DNA from 3 places in the Erwinia sp. BNK-24-b genome. Region 2 is predicted to be linked to each of the others. Evidence: predicted binding sites of a transcription regulator. Region 2 holds the regulator's gene; each other region holds the start of a gene.
What was found. Region 2 encodes PhoB, which activates phosphate uptake and scavenging genes when phosphate is short. Its sites were predicted from a motif close to CTGTCATAAAACTGNCNNAT; they were not measured.
Positions count from the first base shown of each region.

Region 1: the regulator PhoB is predicted to act here: its motif matches at 2,796-2,815, upstream of ugpB (sn-glycerol-3-phosphate ABC transporter substrate-binding protein UgpB).
Region 3: the regulator PhoB is predicted to act here: its motif matches at 2,655-2,674, upstream of pstS (phosphate ABC transporter substrate-binding protein PstS).

Region 1 is NZ_CP179901.1:183,974-191,179, reverse strand. Features, by position in the region: gene ugpE (sn-glycerol-3-phosphate ABC transporter permease UgpE) at 1-415, opposite strand, end outside; gene ugpA (sn-glycerol-3-phosphate ABC transporter permease UgpA) at 412-1,299, opposite strand; gene ugpB (sn-glycerol-3-phosphate ABC transporter substrate-binding protein UgpB) at 1,389-2,708, opposite strand; gene ACMGGR_RS00835 (hypothetical protein) at 2,947-3,363, opposite strand; gene ACMGGR_RS00830 (pesticin C-terminus-like muramidase) at 3,365-3,964, opposite strand; gene livF (high-affinity branched-chain amino acid ABC transporter ATP-binding protein LivF) at 4,200-4,907, opposite strand; gene livG (high-affinity branched-chain amino acid ABC transporter ATP-binding protein LivG) at 4,909-5,673, opposite strand; gene ACMGGR_RS00815 (high-affinity branched-chain amino acid ABC transporter permease LivM) at 5,670-6,941, opposite strand; gene livH (high-affinity branched-chain amino acid ABC transporter permease LivH) at 6,938-7,206, opposite strand, start outside.
Region 2 is NZ_CP179901.1:3,530,117-3,537,322, forward strand. Features, by position in the region: gene ACMGGR_RS16190 (cobalamin-independent methionine synthase II family protein) at 1-957, opposite strand, end outside; gene ACMGGR_RS16195 (PstS family phosphate ABC transporter substrate-binding protein) at 1,302-2,225, opposite strand; gene phoR (phosphate regulon sensor histidine kinase PhoR) at 2,243-3,556, opposite strand; gene phoB (phosphate response regulator transcription factor PhoB) at 3,580-4,269, opposite strand; gene sbcD (exonuclease subunit SbcD) at 4,468-5,685, shown strand; gene ACMGGR_RS16215 (SbcC/MukB-like Walker B domain-containing protein) at 5,682-7,206, shown strand, end outside.
Region 3 is NZ_CP179901.1:4,618,492-4,625,697, reverse strand. Features, by position in the region: gene glmS (glutamine--fructose-6-phosphate transaminase (isomerizing)) at 1-399, shown strand, start outside; gene ACMGGR_RS21225 (LysR family transcriptional regulator) at 604-1,530, opposite strand; gene ACMGGR_RS21220 (DMT family transporter) at 1,682-2,566, shown strand; gene pstS (phosphate ABC transporter substrate-binding protein PstS) at 2,779-3,819, shown strand; gene pstC (phosphate ABC transporter permease PstC) at 3,886-4,848, shown strand; gene pstA (phosphate ABC transporter permease PstA) at 4,845-5,732, shown strand; gene pstB (phosphate ABC transporter ATP-binding protein PstB) at 5,779-6,549, shown strand; gene phoU (phosphate signaling complex protein PhoU) at 6,567-7,206, shown strand, end outside.

The sequences.
Region 1 (7,206 bases), 1.5 Mb from region 2:
GGTTTGAAATGACTTCGACCGTCGGAAAGATACGTACTTCAACCGGCAGCATCAGCGTGATAAAAATCAGCCAGAAAAACAGCCCGCGCAGCGGAAAGCGGAACCACACCAGCGCAAAGGCGGACAGGATCGAGACCGAAATTTTCCCGATGGTAATCGCCAGCGCCATCAGCGTGCTATTGAACAACATCTTGCCGAAAGGCGCGGTATTTTGCGCCACGCCGTGCTGCCAGATAGCGCTGATATTATCCCAAAGAGCGTGACCGGGGATTAACGGCATGGGCACCTGAAAGACTTCGCTGTTGCTTAACGTCGCGGCGACAAAAGCCACGTAAAGCGGAAAAAGCACGGTCAATACGCCCAGCCCCAGCATGATATGGCTGAAAATGGTCAGCCCGCGTCGATTTTCAATCATTGGTAACGCACCCTTTTCTCGACATAGCGAAACTGAATCACCGTCAGCGCTATTACCAGCACCATCAGCACCACCGACTGGGCGGAAGAAGAGGAGAGATCCAGACCGGCAAAGCCTTCGCGATAAATTTTGTAGATAAGCGTGGTGGTCGACTGTACCGGCCCGCCGCCCGTTGCGGCATCGATAACCGGAAAGGTGTCAAAGAAGGCGTAAACCAGGTTGACTACCACCAGAAAGAATCCCACCGGCGTAATCAGCGGCAGCGAAATCTGGAAAAAACGACGTACCGGGCCAGCGCCATCAATAGCCGCCGCTTCGGTCAGCGATTTGGGGATAGACTGCAACGCCGCAAAGAAAAACAGGAAGTTGTAGCTCATCTGCTGCCAGACGGAAGCCAGTACTACCAGCGTCATCGCCTGGCCGCTGTTTTGCGCATGGTTCCAGCTGTAGCCAAGCTGGCCAAGAAAATGCGTAATCAATCCCTGGCCGGGGCTAAACAGAAACATCCATAGCACCGCCGCGACCGCTGGTGCAACGGCATAGGGCAGCAGAAACAGCGTCTGATAGAAGCGCTTCAGTCGCAGAACGTGATCGGTCAGCGCGGCAAAAAACAGCGACACTACCAGGCCAATTACCGTCACCAGACCGCTAAAAATCAGCGTGGTTTTAAAGGAATCAAGGTAATACTCATCATCCAGCAGCCTGGTAAAGTTTTCCATGCCGACAAAAGTGCTGGATATACCGAAAGGATCGACGCGCTGTACCGAATACCATAAGGCTTCACCAGCGGGCCAGAGAAAGAAGATCAGCGTAATCAGCAGCTGCGGCAGCATCAGCAGATAAGGCAGCCAGCGTGAACGAAAAACAGGACGTGAAGAGGACATAAAAAGACTCTGAAAATGCGCCTGAAGGCAGCATAAGCGCCACCTGAAATGCAGCCGAACCGTTATTGCGGCACGGCTGCGCTACAGATTTATTGCTTAACGGTTTGCTCGAAACGTCTCAGCAGAAGGTTACCGCGAGTAACGGCGTTATCCAGCGCGGCCTGCGGGGTTTTCTTGCCGGTCCAGACGCCTTCCAGCTCTTCATCGATGATGGTGCGGATCTGCGGCATATTGCCCAGGCGCATCCCTTTGGTGAACGGCAACGGCGGCTTGTTCAGCATCTGGCGCGTGGCGATATCGGCCCCCGGATTTTTATCGTAAAAGCCCTGTTTGCGCGTCAGATCGTAGGCCGCTGTGGTGACAGGCAGATAACCGGTTTTCTGATGCCATTCGGCAGCAATTTCCGGCTGCGCCAGGAACTGCATAAATTCCGCGACGCCTTTATAAGTGGCGGCATCTTTGCCCTTCATTACCCACAGGCTGGCCCCGCCGATCATGGCGTTTTGCGGCGCATTTGGCACCGTATCATCATATGGCATCATGCCAACGCCATAATTGAATCTGGCATAATGGCGGATATCAGCCAGCGAGCCGGATGATGCCGTAGTGATGCCGCAGTCACCGTTATAAAATTTGGCAGTGGGTTCATCTTTGCGGCCGAAGTAGGTGAAATCACCTTTTTTATTCATCTCTTCCAGCATCTGGATATGGCGCACCTGAACTGGCTTATTGAATTCCAGTACGGCATCAGCGCCATCAAAGCCGTTGTTGTTAGTCGCGACCGGCAGAGCATGCCAGGCGCTAAAGTTTTCAATCTGAATCCAGCCCTGCCAGCCGCTGGCATAACCGCAGCTCATACCGGATTTACGCAACGCGGCGGCATCTTTTGCCAGCTCCTGCCAGGTTTTGGGCGGCTCATCCGGGTTCAGGCCCGCTTTTTTAAACGCGTCTTTATTGTAATAAAGCACTGGCGTAGAGCTGTTAAACGGTTGTGAAATCAGATGGCCCGTTTTCGAGTCGCTGTAATAACCGGAAACCGTCGGCACAAACTGTTTTTCGTCAAAAGGAATGCCCGCATTTTTAAAAACATCGTAGACCGGCACGATAGCGTGAGAAGCCATCATCGTTGCCGTGCCGACTTCGTAAACCTGCAGAATGGCCGGTGCGCGGTTAGAGCGTACGGCGGCGATCCCAGCGGCAAGGCTTTGTTCGTAGTTGCCTTTATAGGTTGGTACGATCTTGTAATCAGGATGGGAGTCGTTAAAGCGCTGCGCGAGGGAGTTAACCTCCACGCCCAGCTCGCCTTCCATAGAGTGCCAGAACGGGATATCGGTGGCGGCCAGCGCCTGCCCGCTTAGGGTTAGCCCCACTACAATGCTCAGTCTGGATAAACTTGAGAACAATGGCATATCGGTTTCCTGTACCCGGTGTCAAAAGGCGCAAAGCCGCGCGCGGTAAGTGGTCGGCAGGTAACATGACATGCAAAAATGAAGGAAAGATAACAGCTATATGACGGCCGGATGACAGACTAATGAGCGGCAGATGACAGGGAGATGACGGAAAAGCCCTGTTAGTAAAGCAATTTCCTGGCATCAGTTCTGCCAGGAAATTGCAGAGCAAAATATAATGCTATTGCGCTTAACGTTTTTATATATTTACCTCGCCACTTTCACTAAATATTTTATCAAAAGTCCCCCGCTCCGTTTTTTTATAAACATCCAATAGCCATTGACTTAAATCCACCACTGTATCTGGTCGTATTTCAGGTCTGCTAAGCTCATATTTATAACTTCCGTGGTAAAGTGTATAACCCCGAAGATTTCTGCCAAACCCTGTTACAATGGCCTCTCCTGTTACTTTATATTTTTTCTGTTTATCTTTATCAATTAGTCGGGCTTTCACATCATTACAATCAACTGCATGCTGACAATCAGACTCAGTAATATATATCTCATATCTTTTCCCGACAAAACTTACCTCATCAACGTTGTCGGCGTAACATGAATAAGAAAAAAATGCAGTAAGCACAAGAAATAAAAAAGCAGGTATATTATTTCTTTTCATTTCATCTTCCTTTTAAGTAAGAGATTCTTTGCCGGTTATCTTCATCTCTTTTAAGTCTGGCATTAGACAGGATTAATTTGATAACCTCTTCTTTCTCATTCTTTTCAAAAAACCTTACCATTTCAATACGCAATGCTCCCTGGTATTTCATATCCACAAAAATTTCTTTTATTTTATGGTCTAACCTGGACCAGGGTAAAGAGCCATCCCCTTTGTAGGCATTATAAAATCTCTTTGCATCGCGCACATATTCAATATAAGTAACATTGAATAACTGCAACTGCTGAGATTCGGTTATTTCACCAATACTATCCTGGTTTTCCTTCACAAACCTTCTTGCCTGACAATACTTAAGCCTGCTTCCTTCAGCAATTTTTTTAGCATGCTCGGAGGAAAGTCCCGCTTTCGCTAAGTACTGTAATGTTTCCTCTTTTGTACGGCTTCCCAAATCAAACCCCCGGCCAATCGTTACGCCGGAAGCATCTCTGGCACAGCCTGCGCTATTGCCAGGCCAGTGGATTTTTCTTGAATAATAGCGGCTGCCGGGGTAATTATCCCCTTCCGCGCGAAACGTCAGCAATCCTTCTTTGGGTTCCAGCATAGCCTCTCCTTTGGCTTATTTGTCATTCATTGACACTGGCGAAATAGTACGCCTTATTTTTATCCTGTCGCAATAATTTTATCGCATTTTATTTATAGTTTTTTGATTTCAGGAAGGAATAAAAAAGAGAGAACGGCAGACAGCGCTCAAAATATAATAAAAATGTGCGGAATATTAAGCTAAGCTTTTTTAATGTAATACGTGGAATAAAGGGGCCAGAATCGGCCCCTTCAATTTAGCCGCCTAAATAAGCGCTGCGTACTGCTTCATTCGCCAGCAGCGCTGCGCCGCTGTCTTCCAGCACCACGTGGCCGTTTTCCAGCACGTAGCCGCGATCCGCCAGCTTCAGCGCCTGATTAGCATTTTGCTCCACCAGAAAGATGGTCATGCCTTCCTGACGTAGCTGTTCGATGGTATCGAAGATTTGCTGAATAATAATTGGCGCAAGACCCAGCGAAGGCTCGTCCAGCAGTAGCAAACGCGGCTGGCTCATTAGCGCACGGCCAATGGCCAACATCTGCTGCTCGCCGCCGGACATAGTGCCCGCACGCTGTACGCGCCGTTCATAGAGACGAGGGAAAAGCTCGTAGACGCGCTTGATACGGCTCTGATACTGCTGCCGATCGGCAAAGAAGCCGCCCATCGCCAGGTTCTCATCTACCGTCATGCGGGAAAAAACGCGGCGGCCTTCCGGCACGATAGCTATCGCCTCGCGCATAATGCGGGCAGTTTGCCAGTCGGTAATATCCCTGCCATCAAACAGCACTTTTCCCTGGCTTGCCCGCGGTTCTCCGCAGAGCGTACCCAGAATAGTGGTTTTGCCCGCACCGTTCGCACCGATTAGCGTGACGATTTCGCCCTGTTCAATATGCAGGCTGACATTGTGCAGCGCCTGGATTTTACCGTAGTGCGTGCTGACGTTTTCAAGAGAGAGCATTGGCATTTTATGCTTCCCCCAGATAAGCGCGGATAACATCCGGATTGTTGCGGATTTCTTCCGGCGTACCGTTCGCCAGTGGCGTACCCTGGTTGACCACGTAGATGCGGTCGGAAATGCCCATTACCAATTTCATATCGTGTTCAATCAACAGTACCGAGACCTTGTGCTCGCTTCTCAGCTCGGCGATCAGCTCGTCCAGCTCCAGCGTCTCTTTTGGGTTCAGGCCCGCCGCTGGTTCATCCAGCATCAGGATTTCTGGCCGCGTAACCATACAGCGGGCGATTTCCAGACGGCGCTGCTGACCATAAGCCAGGTTGCCCGCCTGACGATTGGCCAGCGTCAGGAGGCCAACGCGATCCAGCCAGCTGGCAGCCCTGTCCAGCGCCTCGCTTTCTGCTTTACGAAACGCGGGCGTCTTCAGCAGTCCGGCGAAAACGCCGCTTTTCAGATGCTGATGCTGCGCCACCAGCAGGTTTTCGATTACCGTCATTTCCCGGAACAGGCGAACGTGCTGAAAGGTGCGTACGATACCCATCCGGGCAATTTGCTGGCCGGCTAAACCTGCCAGCTCACGGTCACCAAGCATGATGCTGCCGCCTGTCGGACGATAAAAGCCGGTCAGGCAGTTGAAAACCGTTGTTTTTCCGGCGCCGTTTGGGCCAATCAGCGAAACGATCTCCTGCTCACGCAGTTCCAGCGCCACGTTATTGACCGCGAGCAGGCCGCCAAAGCGCATCATCAGGCCGTTTACGGCTAACAGAGGCTTCATGGCTGCTCTCCTTTATCCACATTTTTCAGCTTCAGGTGCGGGCGCTGCATCGGCAGCAGGCCCTGTGGCCGCCAGATCATCATCAGCACCATCAGGCCACCGAGCACCAGCATGCTGTACTCGTTCAGGTCGCGCATGAGCTCGCGAGAAACCACCAGCAGCACGGCCGCCAGGATAACCGCGAACTGCGAGCCCATGCCACCCAGCACAACGATAGCCAGCACAAAGGCCGATTCAGCAAAGGTGAAGGATTCCGGGCTGACAAACCCCTGGCGCGCCGCAAACAAACTACCGGCGAAACCGGCAAAAGCGGCACTAATAGTGAAGGCGGTCAGCTTGATGCGCGTCGGGCTCAGGCCCAGCGAACGACAGGCGATTTCATCTTCGCGCAGGGCTTCCCATGCACGGCCAAGCGGCATCCTCAGCAATCGGTTAATGACAAACAGCGTTATCACGACCAGCAGCAGCGCCACCATGTAAAGAAAGATAATGCGATCGCTGGGATCGTATTTCAGGTTAAAGAAGTGGTGGAAGGTATCCCAGCCGCCGTCACGCACGCTACGGTTAAACTCCAGACCAAAAAATGATGGCTTGGGGATCTGGCTGATGCCGTTCGGGCCGCCGGTAATTTCCGTGTTATTCAACAGCAGAATACGGACGATTTCGCCAAAGCCCAGCGTCACGATAGCCAGATAGTCACCGCGCAGGCGCAGCACCGGGAAACCAAGCAGCAGGCCGAACAGCGCGGCCACGATGCCCGCCAGCGGCAGACATTCCCAAAAACCCAGGCCGAAATAGTGGTTAAGCAGCGCAAAGGTGTAAGCGCCGATAGCGTAAAAACCGCCATAGCCCAGCACCAGCAGGCCAGAAAGTCCAACGACCACGTTCAGGCCAAGACCCAGCATTACATAGATCAACGTTAGCGTCGCGATATCAACAGTGCCGCGCGATACCAGGAAAGGCCAGACGGCCGCAGCGACAATCAGCAGCAGCAGAAACAGCTTTTGCTTTGGCGTGGAGCCGTCAATACCGGGCAACACCAGCGTCGGGCCAGAAATGCTTTTCAGTCCGCGCTGAAAAACAGGACGTAAAAGCTGGAAGAAGAACACCACCACACAGCCGATGATGATCCAGTTCCAGCGCACGCTGCCCGCGTTGTTGACGACCAGATGCGTTCCGTCCAGATTCAGCCGCATGCCCATAAAGAAGGCGGCCAGAACCAGCAGCATAACCGCTGAAATAAAGGCGTTAACAAGGCTGGATTTCATACTTTCTCCACCTCCGGACGCCCTAAAATACCGGTCGGCATGACCAGCAGCACCACAATCAGCAGCGCAAATGAGACCACGTCTTTGTATTCAGTGCTCAGATAAGCGGAAGTCAGCGCCTCGGCAATGCCCAAAATCAAACCGCCCAGCATGGCTCCGGGAATGCTACCGATGCCGCCCAACACCGCTGCGGTAAAGGCCTTCATTCCTGCCATGAAACCGATATAAGGATTGATCACGCCATAAAACTGGCCCAGCAATACGC
Region 2 (7,206 bases):
GTTAATGCGCTTTTTCACCGTTTCCGCCTCTTCCAGCTCACCGTTTTTCGTGGTGATCAGGCCCAGCACAACCTGCTGCTTGCCCGGCCTGATAAAGCGCAGCGGCTCAAAACCGCCAGAACGCTCATTGTCATATTCCAGGAAGAAGGCGTCGACCTTCACCGTGCCGAAAAGGATCTCCGCCACCGGCTCATAGCCGCCTTCAGAAATCCACGTTGAGCGGAAGTTGCCGCGACAAACGTGCAGGCCTACGGTCATATCTTCCGGTTTGCCTTCCAGCGCTTTGTTCAGTACCTGCGCATAAATGTTAGCCAGCTCTTCCGGATTGTCACCGCGTTCGCGTATCTGACGCTTTTGATCTTCAGAACATAAATAGGCCCAGACGGTATCGTCCAGCTGTAGATAACGGCAGCCCGCCTCATAAAAGCCTTTAATGGCCGCACGGTACGTCAGCGCCAGATCGTTAAAATACTCTTTCAGGTCCGGATAAACGTTGGCGTCAATAACCTTACGACCACCGCGAAAATGCAGCACGCTCGGGCTTGGGATGGTCATTTTTGGAATAGCGTCGCCGCTGATGCTTTTCAGGAAACGAAAATCTTCCAGCATGGGATGATTGCCAAAGCCCAGCTTGCCGGTCACCTTCACGCCGCGAGCCTTGGTCTGCACGCCGTTGAATTGAATACCCTGCTCCGCCTCATAACGCTCTACGCCTTCCAGGCCGTCGAAGAAATCAAAGTGCCACCACGCACGGCGGAATTCGCCGTCGGTGACCACTTTCAGCCCGCTGGCGCGCTGTTGCTCAACCACGTCACGGATGGCTTCATCTTCAATCTGGCGCAGCGCGGCGGCGTCGATTTCACCTGTCTGAAACTGTTCGCGAGCCTGTTTAATCGCAGCAGGACGCAGGAAACTGCCAACAACTTCGGCGCGATACTGGGCTGATTCTCTTTGCATTTTCGGTCACTCCTGGCCTGCGGACGGGCACATCATTTAACGGTAAAAGTGTTATCTCTAAACATCACCAGACTTCTGGATGTCTAAATGGCTGGAAGTAAGAATGTCATGAGAAAGATTTAACGGCAAACGAAGAAATTTCACATTACATGAAAAAAATTCATGTTGATGTGAAGAAGCCGGTATAAAACCGCTATGAGCAGGCGTAACGGAAACTGGCAAAACCGCTACGGGCGGGCCGAAGCGGATATATGCAGGATAAGGTGGATACGGACAAGAGCAGCAAACACGTACAGGATACGGCGGATTCAGCAATTATAACGGACAGAGCATAACAGCCAGCCTTACTCGCCGATCATCGCCCTGACCCTGTTGAGCTGCTCATCAGAGAGCGGCAGATAGCCCGCCTGCCGCACCAGTGCCTGACCCTGCGGCGACAGCGCATGCTGTAAGAAAGCTTTGGTCAATGGCTCAAGCGGCTGACCCGGCGCTTTATTCACATAGATATAAAGCGGGCGGGCATAGGGATAGCGTCCGCTGCGAATACTGGCGACGCCAGGCGCTATCCAGTTAACGCCGTCGGGCGAAACCAGCAGCGTTTTTACTCCCGTCAGATGCGCGCCCATGCTGGCGTAGCCGATGCCGTTCAGCGTGCTCGCTACCGCCTGAATGACGGCCGCAGATCCAGGGTATTCACCGACATCATTACGGAAATCGCCGTTGCATAATGCCTGCTGACGGAAAAAGCCCCAGGTGCCGGACGCCGAGTTACGGCCAAAACGCTGTAGCGGCCGATGCTGCCACGCCGGTTGTTTTAACTGTAAATCGCCCCAGCTATGGACGGTGAAGTCTGCGCCGCAGCGGCGGGTAACGGAAAAAATAGCGTCGAGCTGCTGAGCGTTTATCCTCTCAAGCGGATTATCCTGGTTTACCACCACCACTAAGGCATCCAGCGCCACCGGCACGGCCAGCGGCGCATAGCCATAGCGTTTTTCAAACAGCTGGCGCTCAACGGCCTGCATTGGCCGACTCATCGCGCCCAGCTGCGCTGCGCCTGCCGACAATGCCGTTGGCGCGGTAGACGAACCCGCAGCCTGAATCTGCACGTTGACGCCCGGATACTGGCGGTTAAAACTTTCTGCCCACAGCGCCATCAGATTGCCTAACGTGTCTGATCCCACGCTGCTAAGGTTGCCAGACAGCATCCCCTCGGCCGCCCCGGCTTTTACGCAACACAGCAGCATAAAAGCCAAAAGTAACTTTTTCATTAATCTTGTCCGCTCACTCAGTGAACCGCATTCTGAGTCAATTGCTCACTCACGATCAACCTTGCCGGCAGTAAGAAGCTAAAACTGGTCTCTTTACCCGGCTGGCTGGCGATCTCCAGCCGCGTATTGTGATGGCCAAGCGCGTGCTTGACGATGGCTAGCCCCAGCCCGCTGCCACCGGTCTGCCGGGAACGGGCTTTATCAACCCGGTAGAAGCGTTCGGTCAGACGAGGAATGTGCTCCGCAGCAATACCAGGCCCGTTATCCTTCACTTTAAACAGCGCACCCTGCGCCGTTTTTTGCCAGCTGATATCAATGCGCGTGCCTTCCGGCGTATGGTTAACGGCGTTGTAAACCAGATTGGAAATGGCGCTGCGCAGCTGTTCATCATTACCAAAGACCCGCAGATGCGGATCGAAAGAGAAATGAATATCGTGCCGCCCCTGGCTAAGCGTCTCCGCCTCGCGCTGTAACAGTCGCAGCATCAGCGGCACATCCACTTTTTCCTGCAAATCCAGCGCGGGTGCCGCTTCAATCCTTGAAAGCGTCAGCAGCTGTTTAACCAGCGCATCCATGCGGCGCGTTTGTTCCTGCATAGTGTGCAGCGCTTTGTCCCGCGAAGGGCCTTCCAGCACCGCATCGCTCATCATCTCCAGATAGCCCTGCAGCACGGTAAGCGGCGTGCGTAGTTCGTGGCTGACGTTGGCGAAGAAGTTACGGCGTGCGCCTTCCAGCTGATGCATTTGCGTGACGTCACGCGATACCAGCAGCCACTGGCCTTCGCTGTAGGGCATTACCCGAAATTCCAGATGGCGATGGCTGTTCAGCACCAGGGTTAAAGGGCGAGAAAAATCGCGATCGCGCAGGTAGTGAGTAAATTCCGGATAGCGCAGCAGATTTAAAATATTCTGTCCGTTATCTTCCGGCCAGCGCAGTCCCAACAGCTGCTGCGCCAGGCCGTTACACCAGAAGATGGTGCCCTCTTCCGTGGTCAGCACCACCGCATCGGGCAGGGATTCTGCGCCGCTGCGAAAACGTTTAATCAGATGCCCCAGCTCGCGACGACGACGACGGTTACGCGCCTGCATCTGATAAAGACCATAGAAGAGCGGTTCCCAGCTGCCGCGTCCCGCTGGCGGCGTGATACTGCGATCGATCCAGAGCCAGTGGGAAAGACGAAGCAGGTTAGAAAAATGCCAGCCCAGCACGGCCAGCACGGCCAGCAGCAGCAGCCACGGCAGATAGCCGGTGAGCAGACCGATAATCAGCGCTGGCAGACAGGCGAGCAGCAGCTCAAGCAGCAATCTCTTCCAGGAGAGGCGTTCCAGCACGGTGAAAACTCCAGTGGGGACGATCAGTAACGTGCGGAGAAACGGTAGCCCGTACCGCGAACGGTCTGCACCATACGATCGTGCCCGGTCAGTTCAAGCGCTTTACGCAGGCGGCGGATATGCACATCAACGGTACGATCTTCCACGTAAACGTTAGTGCCCCAGACATGATTAAGCAACTGCTCGCGGCTGTAGACGCGCTCGGGGTGGGTCATAAAGAAGTGCAGCAGCTTATATTCGGTCGGCCCCATCTCCAGTGGCTGCGTTTCTGACATCACGCGGTGCGAAGACGGGTCCAGGCTCAGGCCCTGGATCTCAATCACCTCCTCCACCGCCATTGGCGAAATCCGGCGCATCACCGCTTTAATGCGGGCAACCAGTTCCTTAGGTGAAAAAGGTTTAATAATATAGTCGTCAGCCCCCACTTCCAGGCCCCGCACGCGATCCTCTTCTTCGCCGCGCGCCGTCAGCATCATCACCGGAATATCGCGGGTCATGGCTTCGCGCTTTAAATGACGGATAAACTGAATACCGGTGCCGCCTGGCAACATCCAGTCCAGCAGGATCAGATCGGGCCACGGCTCAATTAACATGCTGATCGCGCTGTCATAATCTTCCGCTTCTATTGGCTGATAGTCGTTTTGCTCCAGAACAAAACACAACATCTCACGGATTGGGGCTTCATCTTCGACTACCAGAATGCGCTTAGCCATCATTGCTCCTGCGTTTGTGACGGGATGTCACTGGATATGCGGCGTCATTATGCGTCAGATTTATGACACTTTTATGAAAAAAGCCTCAGCCATTCATCAGTTTTATAACACTTTCAGCAGGATGGAAATGCGTAGCTGAGGTTTTTTAGCCAGGCGTTTATAATCGGCCTTTCGCTTTTGCCATCCTGAAGGGATTCTATGCGACTCATTCATACCGCCGACTGGCATCTGGGCCAGTTTTTTTATACCAAAAGCCGTGCGCCGGAGCACGAGGCTTTTCTGACGTGGCTGGTCGCGCAGGTTGAGCTGCATCAGGTTGATGCCGTTATCGTGGCCGGCGACGTTTTCGATACCGGTTCGCCGCCCAGCTATGCGCGCGAGCTGTATAACCGCTTTGTGGTCAGGCTACAGCAAACCGGCTGCCAGCTGATTATTCTGGCGGGCAATCACGACTCGGTAGCCATGCTGAATGAATCCCGCGAGCTGCTGGCCTGCCTGAATACGCGCGTGATTGCCGCCGCCAGCGAAGATCCTGCCGACCAGGTGTTGGTACTGAATCGTCGCGACGGCCAGCCGGGCGCGCTGCTTTGCGCCATTCCTTTTTTACGCCCGCGCGATATCACGCTCAGCAAAGCGGGACAGTCGGGACGAGAGAAGCAGCAGACGCTGCTGGAAGCGATCACCCACCACTATCAGCGCAGCTACGCAGCCGCAACAGAAATGCGTGCGAAACTGAACGGCACGCTGCCCATCGTGGCGACCGGCCATTTGACCACCGTCGGCGTGACTAAAAGCGATGCGGTGCGCGACATCTACATCGGCACGCTGGACGCTTTTCCCGCCCAGGCTTTTCCGCCAGCGGACTATATCGCGCTCGGTCATATTCATCGTGCGCAGCGCATTGCCGATACGGACCATATCCGCTACAGCGGCTCCCCCATTCCGCTCAGCTTTGACGAGCTGGGCCGTGAAAAAAGCGTTTTCATGGTCGATTTTGCCGACGGTCAGCTTAGCCAGGTCAGGCCGCTGGCGGTGCCGCTCTTTCAGCCGATGCAGATGATTAAAGGCTCGCTGGCGGAGATTGAACGGCAGCTGGCAGCGATTCAGCCGCCGGAAACGGGCCAGAAGGTGTGGCTGGATATCGAAATCGTTTCGCAGACCTGGCTAAACGACCTACAGCGCCATATTCAGGAGCTGACTGAAAAACTGCCGGTCGAAGTTGTGCTGCTGCGCCGCAGCCGCGAACAGCGCGACAGCATCATTAACCGGCAGAATAACGAGACCCTGAGCGAGCTGAGCGTGGAGGAAGTGTTTCAACGCCGCCTGGCTTCAGAAGAAGAAGATCCGCAGCGCATTGCGCGCGCTACGCTGCTGTTCAGCCAGACGCTGGCCGAGATTGATGAGGAGCAGCCATGAAAATCCTGACGCTACGGTTTAAAAACCTCAACTCGCTAAAAGGTGAATGGAAAATTGATTTCACCGCCGAGCCTTTCGCCAGCAACGGCCTCTTTGCCATTACCGGGCCAACCGGCGCGGGTAAAACCACGCTGCTGGACGCTATCTGCCTGGCGCTCTATCACGAAACGTCGCGGCTGGGGAAGCTGTCGCAGACGCAAAACGATTTAATGACGCGCGATACTTCCGAATGCCTGGCTGAAGTCGAATTTGAGGTGAAAGGCGTCGCCTGGCGCGCATTCTGGAGCCAGAACCGGGCGCGAGGCGCGGTGGATGGCAACCTGCAGGCGCCGCGCGTAGAGCTGGCGCGCTGTGAAGACAATAAAATCGTCGCGGATAAAGTAAAAGACAAGCTGGAGATGCTTACCGAGCTGACCGGCCTGGACTTTGATCGCTTCACCAAATCGATGATGCTTTCGCAAGGTCAGTTTGCCGCTTTTCTTAACGCCGATGCCAACAGCCGTGCGGAACTGCTGGAAGAACTGACCGGCACGGAAATTTACGGTCGTCTTTCCGCCAGCGTGTTTGAGCGGCACAAAAACGCCAGAACCGCGCTGGAGACGCTACGGGCGCAGGCTGGCGCGATGGCCCTGCTGGATGAGGAACAAGTTCAGCAGCTTACCACCCAGTCTGAACAGCTGTTGGCAGAGGAGCAGGCGCTTACTTCTCAGCATCAGCACCAGCAGTCGCTGCTGCAGTGGTACCAGCAGTATCAGGCGGTGGGACACGCCCAAAAAGCGGCGGAAGCGGAGCACGAGCAGGCGAAAACGGCCTGGCAAGATGCAATGCCGCAGCTCAACCTGCTGGCACGAGCAGAGCCGGCCGAGAAGCTACGTCCGCAATGGCTCCTGCGTAACCAGCAGCAGCAGGACAGGCAGCGCCTTAACGAACAGCAGCAGCAAATTGAACAACAACAGCAACAGCTCGGCGAGCAGCTTGCAGCACTTGACGGGCAACTAAAAACGGCCGAAGCCGCCCGGCTCCAGCACGAAGCCGATCGTCAGCAGCAGGAAGCCTTAATAGCGGACAGGTTGCAGCCGCTGGATAACAGCATCGTCACGCTGACGCAGCAGAATCAGCAGCTACAGAAAGAAGTAAGCGATCACCAACTTTTTCTTGCGCAGCGGCGTCAGGCGCTTGAGCAAACGCAGCGCGAGCAGACGGAAAAAACCGCGCAGCAGCAGGAACATCAACGCTGGCAGCAGCAGCACGACCAACTTGCACGCTGGGGCGAATCACTGCCGCTGTGGCGCGCGCGCTTTGAACAGCAGCAGCAGAGCGAACAGGCGCTGGCGGCACTTCGTCAGCGCAAGCTTGAACAGCAGCAGGCAACAGAACAGCTACGAACGCAGCTTGCTCAGGCAGAGCAGCAGGCCAAACCAAAGCAGCTACAGCTTGAAGAAACGCGACTGCGCGTAACCGAAGCGCAGGCGGCGCTTGCTCATCAACAGCAACAGCATTCAGAAGAGCAGCTTCAGGCCT
Region 3 (7,206 bases), 1.1 Mb from region 2:
CCGATTGCGATGGAAGGCGCGCTGAAGCTCAAAGAGATCTCCTATATCCATGCAGAAGCCTATGCGGCTGGCGAGCTGAAACATGGCCCGCTGGCGCTGATCGATGCTGAAATGCCGGTTATCGTGGTGGCACCAAACAACGAGCTGCTGGAAAAACTGAAGTCGAACATTGAAGAGGTGCGCGCGCGTGGCGGCCTGCTCTATGTGTTCGCCGACAGAGATGCCGGTTTTGTGGACAGCGAAGGCATGCGCATTATTCCACTGCCGCACGTAGAAGATATTATTGCGCCAATCTTCTATACCGTGCCGCTACAGCTGCTTTCCTACCACGTTGCGCTGATTAAAGGCACAGACGTGGATCAGCCGCGTAACCTGGCAAAATCGGTGACGGTCGAGTAACCCATAAAGTTGCTGCTCCTGTCAGTACGGCAGGTCTGACAGCGATAAAGCCCGGCTATACTTCTCAAACAAGTATACCGGGCTTTTTTTATGGCGAAATTATCGGCATTCCCTGATAGCCGTCTCCCGGCCGGAAGATAAATAAAAAAGGTAACCGCTACTAAAATCGCTACTTTTTTCAGGCGACTATAGGAAGAGATGAGATTACGTATTGTCGCTGACAATCTTCTCTACCAGAAAATCGATCAGCGCCCGGCATTTTGGCGGTAAGAAACGATCGGGATGATAGAGGATCCAGGACATACCGTAATAGGCGTTCATATAATCCCAGTCTGACAGCACCTCGGTAACAATGCCTGCGGCAAGCGCATCACGTACGGCAAACCGGGGGAAACAGCCAATGCCTAAGTGGCTAAGCACGCCTTCCAGACGCGCCTTGCTGTGGTTGGTGGCGTAGCGGCCGCGTACCTTTACGCTAATACACTCCCGCGTTTGCAGATGACGGAATTTCCAGATGTCGTCTCCGGCAACTTCGCCCAAATAGATACAGCTGTGCTGCGCCAGATCGGCGGGATGCTGCGGACAGCCGTTATCACGCAGATAATCAGCAGAGGCGCAAAGAACATGATTCACCCGAAACAAAGGCCGCGCCGCCAGGTTTTCGGGCGGCCTGTCGGTTATACGCACAATTAAATCAACGTCGTCGCTGATAAGGTCGACGGGGCGATCCGTCAGCCTGAGCTGGATATCGACCTGCGGATAACGCTGCAAAAATTCTTCAATATGCGGCGCAATCAGCACTTTGCCCCAGGCGCGCGGCGCGCTGATTTTTACCAGCCCCTGCGGCGCGGTATTGATTCGTTCGGCCAAATCCAGCACCGACTGCGCCGATCGTATCATCTCGCTACAGTGCGCAAAGGCTTCCGTTCCGGCGGCGGTAAGCTTTAGCCGCCGCGTGGTTCTTTCCAGCAGCTTTACCGCCAGCGCTTTTTCAAGGCTGGCAATCTGGCGGCTGACCGACGAGGCGGTGGTATCCAGCTGTTCAGCCGCTGCGGAAAAGCTTCCCGCCTCCACAACTTTTACGAAAACCGCCATATAAGGCAGCAAACCCATGTGTTGATTTGTTCTCATAGCGCAAAAGTCTTGTTTATCAGCCCTGATTATTTATCGGAAAAACATCGCCCATAATCGCCGCTCGGCAATGCAGTTAACCATACAGGCTGCACGGTACGTGAGGAAAGCAATGTGCTGCTTTTTCAGCCTTTTTTATCGGATATTTATCATGATTAATAACAGAATAAAACCGAGTGCGGAATGGCTGCTGCTGGCGGTGGCCGTGGTATGGGGCACCAGCTACGGCCTGGCAAAGCAGGCGCTGCTTTTTTATCCCGTGGTGGGCTTTCTGCTGATTCGTTTTCTGCTTACCTTTCTTATCCTGCTGCCTACGTTGAAAAACGTCTGGCGACAGGCAGTACCGCCAGGCATCGCTTTAGGCACCGTGCTGTTCACTATTTTTCTCTGCGAAACCTATGGCGTGGCGCATACCAGCGCCAGTAACGCTGCTTTCCTGATCAGCCTTTGCGTAGTGCTGACGCCTTTTGTGGAATGGCTGATGTTTCGCCAGCGGCCTGAAAACGACATCTTTATTGCGGCGGCGTTGTCTCTGTTCGGCGCGCTGCTGCTGACCGGTACGACGCATATTGCCATGAACGGCGGCGATCTGCTGATGCTGGCGGCGGCGCTGCTGCGGGCGTTAATGGTTTGCCTGACCAGAAAACTGATCCAGCACCGGGCTATTCCGGCCCTGGCTTTAACGGCGGTGCAAACCGGCGTCGTCGCCTGCGGTTCGCTGATAGCGTTACTGCTTACCCAAAAAGGTATTCCACCGCTGCCAGACAGTTTCAGCTTCTGGAGCATCACGCTCTACATGGTACTTTTCTGCACGCTGTTTGCTTTCTTTGCGCAAAACTACGCGGTGAAACGTACTACCGCCACGCGGGCATCGTTGTTAATGGGGTCGGAGCCGCTTTTCGGCGCGCTGTTTGCCGTACTGTGGCTACAGGAAGCGCTGACGCCGCTTGCCTGGCTGGGCGGCATACTGATTGTGGCCTCTTCGCTGTGGGCGACGCGGCCTCGCCAGCCTCGTGCCGTTGCCGTGCAGGAGTAGCCCGCCAGAAAGAAACGGGTAAACAGAATGCCGCAACGGCAGGCTTGATTCAAACCGGCTTTTTCTGCGCCAGAGAGATAAAAGAAGTTTGTCATAAAACTGTCATATTATGGACATGTTACTGTCATCAAACTGTCCTATTTTGCCTCCAGCAGCAATCATTATTCAGACTAAAACAGTATAAAGACTGACTTTAATCCCCTGGAGGGAATATGACACTGATGCAAAAAACCCTGGCTCAATGCGTGGCTGTCACGCTTTCACTGAGCGCGGTTTCCGCTTTTGCCGCCGACAATCTTACGGGCGCAGGCGGGACTTTCCCGGCACCGGTTTATAACAAGTGGGCGGCCGAGTACAACAAAGCAACAGGCGCGCAGATTAACTATCAGGGCATTGGTTCCTCCGGCGGCGTAAAACAGATTATTGCCAAAACTGTCGATTTCGGGGCTTCCGATGCGCCGATGAAAGATGAAGATTTACAGAAAAACGGCCTGTTCCAGTTCCCTACCGTGATCGGTGGCGTGGTGCTGGCGGTGAATATTCCCGGCGTGAAGTCGGGCGAGCTGACGCTGGACGGCAAAACCGTTGGCGATATCTACCTGGGCAACGTAAAAAAATGGAATGACCCGGCGATTCTTGCACTGAATCCGGGGATCAAACTGCCTGACTCCAACATCAACGTGGTTCGCCGCGCTGACGGTTCCGGCACCTCGTTTGTCTTTACCAGCTACCTGGCGAAAGTGAGCAGCGACTGGAACAGCAAGGTGGGCAAAGGCAACACCGTTAACTGGCCAGTTGGCCTGGGCGGCAAAGGTAACGACGGCGTCGCCGCTTTCGTCCAGCGTCTGCCTGGCTCCATCGGCTATGTGGAATATGCCTACGCCAAACAGAACAACCTGGCCTATACCAAACTGCTGGATGCCGACGGCAAAGCCGTTTCCCCTGGCGAGCAGAGCTTTAGCGACGCGGCGAAAGGCGCAGACTGGAGCAAATCTTTTGCCCAGGACCTGACGTACCAGAAAGGCGACAACGCGTGGCCAATTACCTCTACCACGTTCATTCTGATGCACAAAGATCAGGCTAACGCCGAGAAGGGCGCTGCCGTGCTGAAGTTCTTTGACTGGGCTTATAAAAACGGTAGCCAGACTACCACCAGCCTGGATTACGCGGCTCTGCCAGACTCCGTGGCCGATCAAGTACGCGCCGCATGGAAAACTAACATCAAGGATAGTTCAGGCAAAGCGCTGTATTAAGCTGATTGAATGACAGGTCCCGGGCGGCCTCTGCGCCGCCCAAAAACTTTCACTATCGAGAATTCTATGGCTACATCCAGGCCGACATTCAACGCTCCCGGCAAGCAGGGTGACATTATTTTTAGCGCGCTGGTTAAGCTGGCTGCGCTGATTGTGTTATTGCTGCTCGGCGGCATTATTGTCTCGCTCATCTTCTCCTCCTGGCCCAGCATCCAGAAATTTGGCTTCTCTTTCCTGTGGACCAAAACCTGGGATGCACCTAACGAACAGTTTGGGGCGCTGGTGCCGATTTACGGCACGCTTGTTACCTCGGCTATCGCGCTGATTATCGCCGTGCCCGTCAGCTTCGGTATTGCGCTTTTTTTGACTGAGCTTGCGCCAAACTGGCTGAAGCGTCCTTTGGGTGTGGCAATTGAACTGCTGGCCGCCATCCCCAGCATCGTTTATGGCATGTGGGGCCTGTTTATCTTCGCGCCGCTGTTTGCTACCTATTTCCAGACGCCGCTGGGTGACCTGATGGCGAACATTCCCATTGTTGGCGCGCTCTTCTCCGGGCCGGCCTTTGGGATCGGCATTCTGGCCGCCGGTATTATCCTGGCCATTATGATTATTCCCTATATCGCCTCGGTGATGCGCGACGTGTTCGAGCAGACGCCGGTGATGATGAAAGAGTCCGCTTACGGCATTGGCTGCACGACCTGGGAAGTGATCTGGCGCATCGTTCTGCCGTTCACCAAAAACGGCGTCATTGGCGGCGTCATGCTGGGTCTTGGCCGCGCGCTGGGCGAAACCATGGCGGTGACCTTTATCATCGGCAATACCTACCAGCTCGACAGCGCTTCGCTGTTTATGCCGGGTAACAGCATTACCTCCGCGCTGGCAAACGAGTTTGCGGAAGCGGAGTCCGGTGTCCATACCGCCGCCCTGATGGAGCTGGGCCTGATCCTGTTCGTGATTACTTTTATTGTGCTGGCCTGCTCGAAGCTGATGATCCTTCGTCTGGCAAAAAGTGAAGGAGCGCGTTCATGAGCATGATGGCGTTACAGTCCCGTGCCGATCTGGAAGCCTCCCGCCGCAAAATGCAGGCATGGCGGCGCATGAAAAACCGTATTGCCCTGGCGCTCTCTCTGCTGACGATGGCTTTTGGCCTGTTCTGGCTGGTGTGGATACTGTGGGCCACCGTGACGCGCGGTATCGACGGCATGACGCTGTCGCTGTTTACGGAAAATACGCCGCCGCCGAACACGGCCGGAGGCGGGCTGGCCAACGCGATCATGGGCAGCGGCCTGCTGATGTTCTGGTCAACGGTGGTCGGCACGCCGTTAGGCATTCTGGCCGGCATCTATCTGGCCGAATATGGCCGCAAATCCTGGCTGGCGGAAACCATCCGCTTTATTAACGACATCCTGCTCTCCGCGCCTTCTATCGTGGTCGGCCTGTTTGTCTACACGCTGGTGGTGGCGCGGATGCAGCACTTTTCCGGTTTTGCGGGCGCGGTAGCGCTGGCGCTGCTGCAAATCCCTATCGTTATCCGCACCACGGAAAATATGCTGAAGCTGGTGCCGGACAGCCTGCGCGAAGCGGCCTATGCGCTGGGCACGCCGAAATGGAAAATGATTTCCGCCATTACGTTGAAAGCTTCTGTTTCGGGCATTCTGACCGGCATCCTGCTGGCGGTTGCGCGTATCGCCGGTGAAACGGCCCCGCTGCTGTTTACGTCGCTTTCTAACCAGTTCTGGAGCACCGACATGATGCAGCCGCTGGCTAACCTGCCGGTGACGATCTTTAAGTTCGCCATGAGCCCGTTTGCCGAATGGCAGAGCCTGGCCTGGGCGGGCGTGCTGCTGATTACCGTCTGCGTGTTGATTTTAAATATTCTGGCGCGCGTGATTTTTGCCAAAAGCAAATACTGATTAAAAAAGCGCGGCTACGGCGGCGCGAAGAAAAGCGAGAAAGAGAATGGCTGACAACATTTCCGGCAATATGATCCAGGTTCGTGATTTGAATTTTTACTACGGGAAATTTCACGCGCTGAAGAACATCAATCTGAATATTGCTAAAAACCAGGTAACCGCCTTTATCGGCCCCTCGGGCTGCGGCAAATCCACGCTGCTGCGTACGTTTAATAAAATGTTTTCGCTCTATCCGGAGCAGCGCGCGGAAGGCGAAATTCTGCTGGATGGCGAAAATATCTTAACCGCCAGCCAGGACATTGCGCTGCTGCGCGCCCGTGTGGGCATGGTGTTTCAAAAACCAACGCCGTTCCCGATGTCGATTTACGATAACATCGCTTTTGGCGTGCGCTTATTTGAAAAACTTTCCCGTGCTGAGATGGACGAGCGCGTACAATGGGCGCTGACCAAAGCGGCGCTGTGGACCGAAACCAAAGACAAGCTGCACCAGAGTGGCTACAGCCTTTCCGGCGGCCAGCAGCAGCGTTTGTGTATCGCGCGCGGCATCGCTATCCGGCCTGAGGTTCTGCTGCTGGACGAGCCTTGCTCGGCGCTGGATCCGATCTCTACCGGGCGCATCGAAGAGCTGATCACCGAACTGAAACAGGATTACACCGTCGTGATCGTGACGCATAACATGCAGCAGGCGGCGCGCTGTTCTGACCATACGGCTTTTATGTATCTGGGCGAGCTGATCGAGTTTAGCGATACGGATACGCTGTTTACCAAACCGCACCAAAAACAAACCGAAGACTACATTACTGGCCGCTATGGTTAAGTTGACTGGAGAAGTGCATGGACAACCTCAATCTGAATAAACATATCTCCGGGCAGTTCAACGCCGAGCTGGAGCACATTCGTACCCAGGTTATGACCATGGGCGGCATGGTAGAAAAACAGCTGACGGATGCCATTGTGGCGATGCATAACCAGGATGCTGAACTGGCGCAGCGCGTCATCGATGGCGACCAGAAAGTTAACATGATGGAAGTGTCGATTGACGAGGCTTGCGTACGCATCATCGCCAAACGTCAGCCAACCGCCAGCGACCTACGGCTGGTGATGGCGATCATCAAAACCATTTCCGAGCTGGAGCGTATTGGCGACGTGGCGGAAAAAATCAGCCGCACGGCGCTGGAAAAATTCGGCCAACAGCACCAGTCGCTGCTGGTTAGCCTGGAGTCGCTGGGCTATCACACCATCCAGATGCTGCACGATGTGCTGGACGCCTTTGCGCGGATGGATCTGAATGCCGCCATTGAGATTTACCGGGAAGATAAAAAGGTCGACCAGGAGTATGAAGGCATCGTGCGCCAGCTGATGACCTACATGATGGAAGATCCGCGCACGATTCCCAGCGTGCTGACCGCGCTGTTCTGCGCTCGCGCCATTGAGCGTATCGGCGACCGCTGCCAGAACATTTGCGAAATCATCT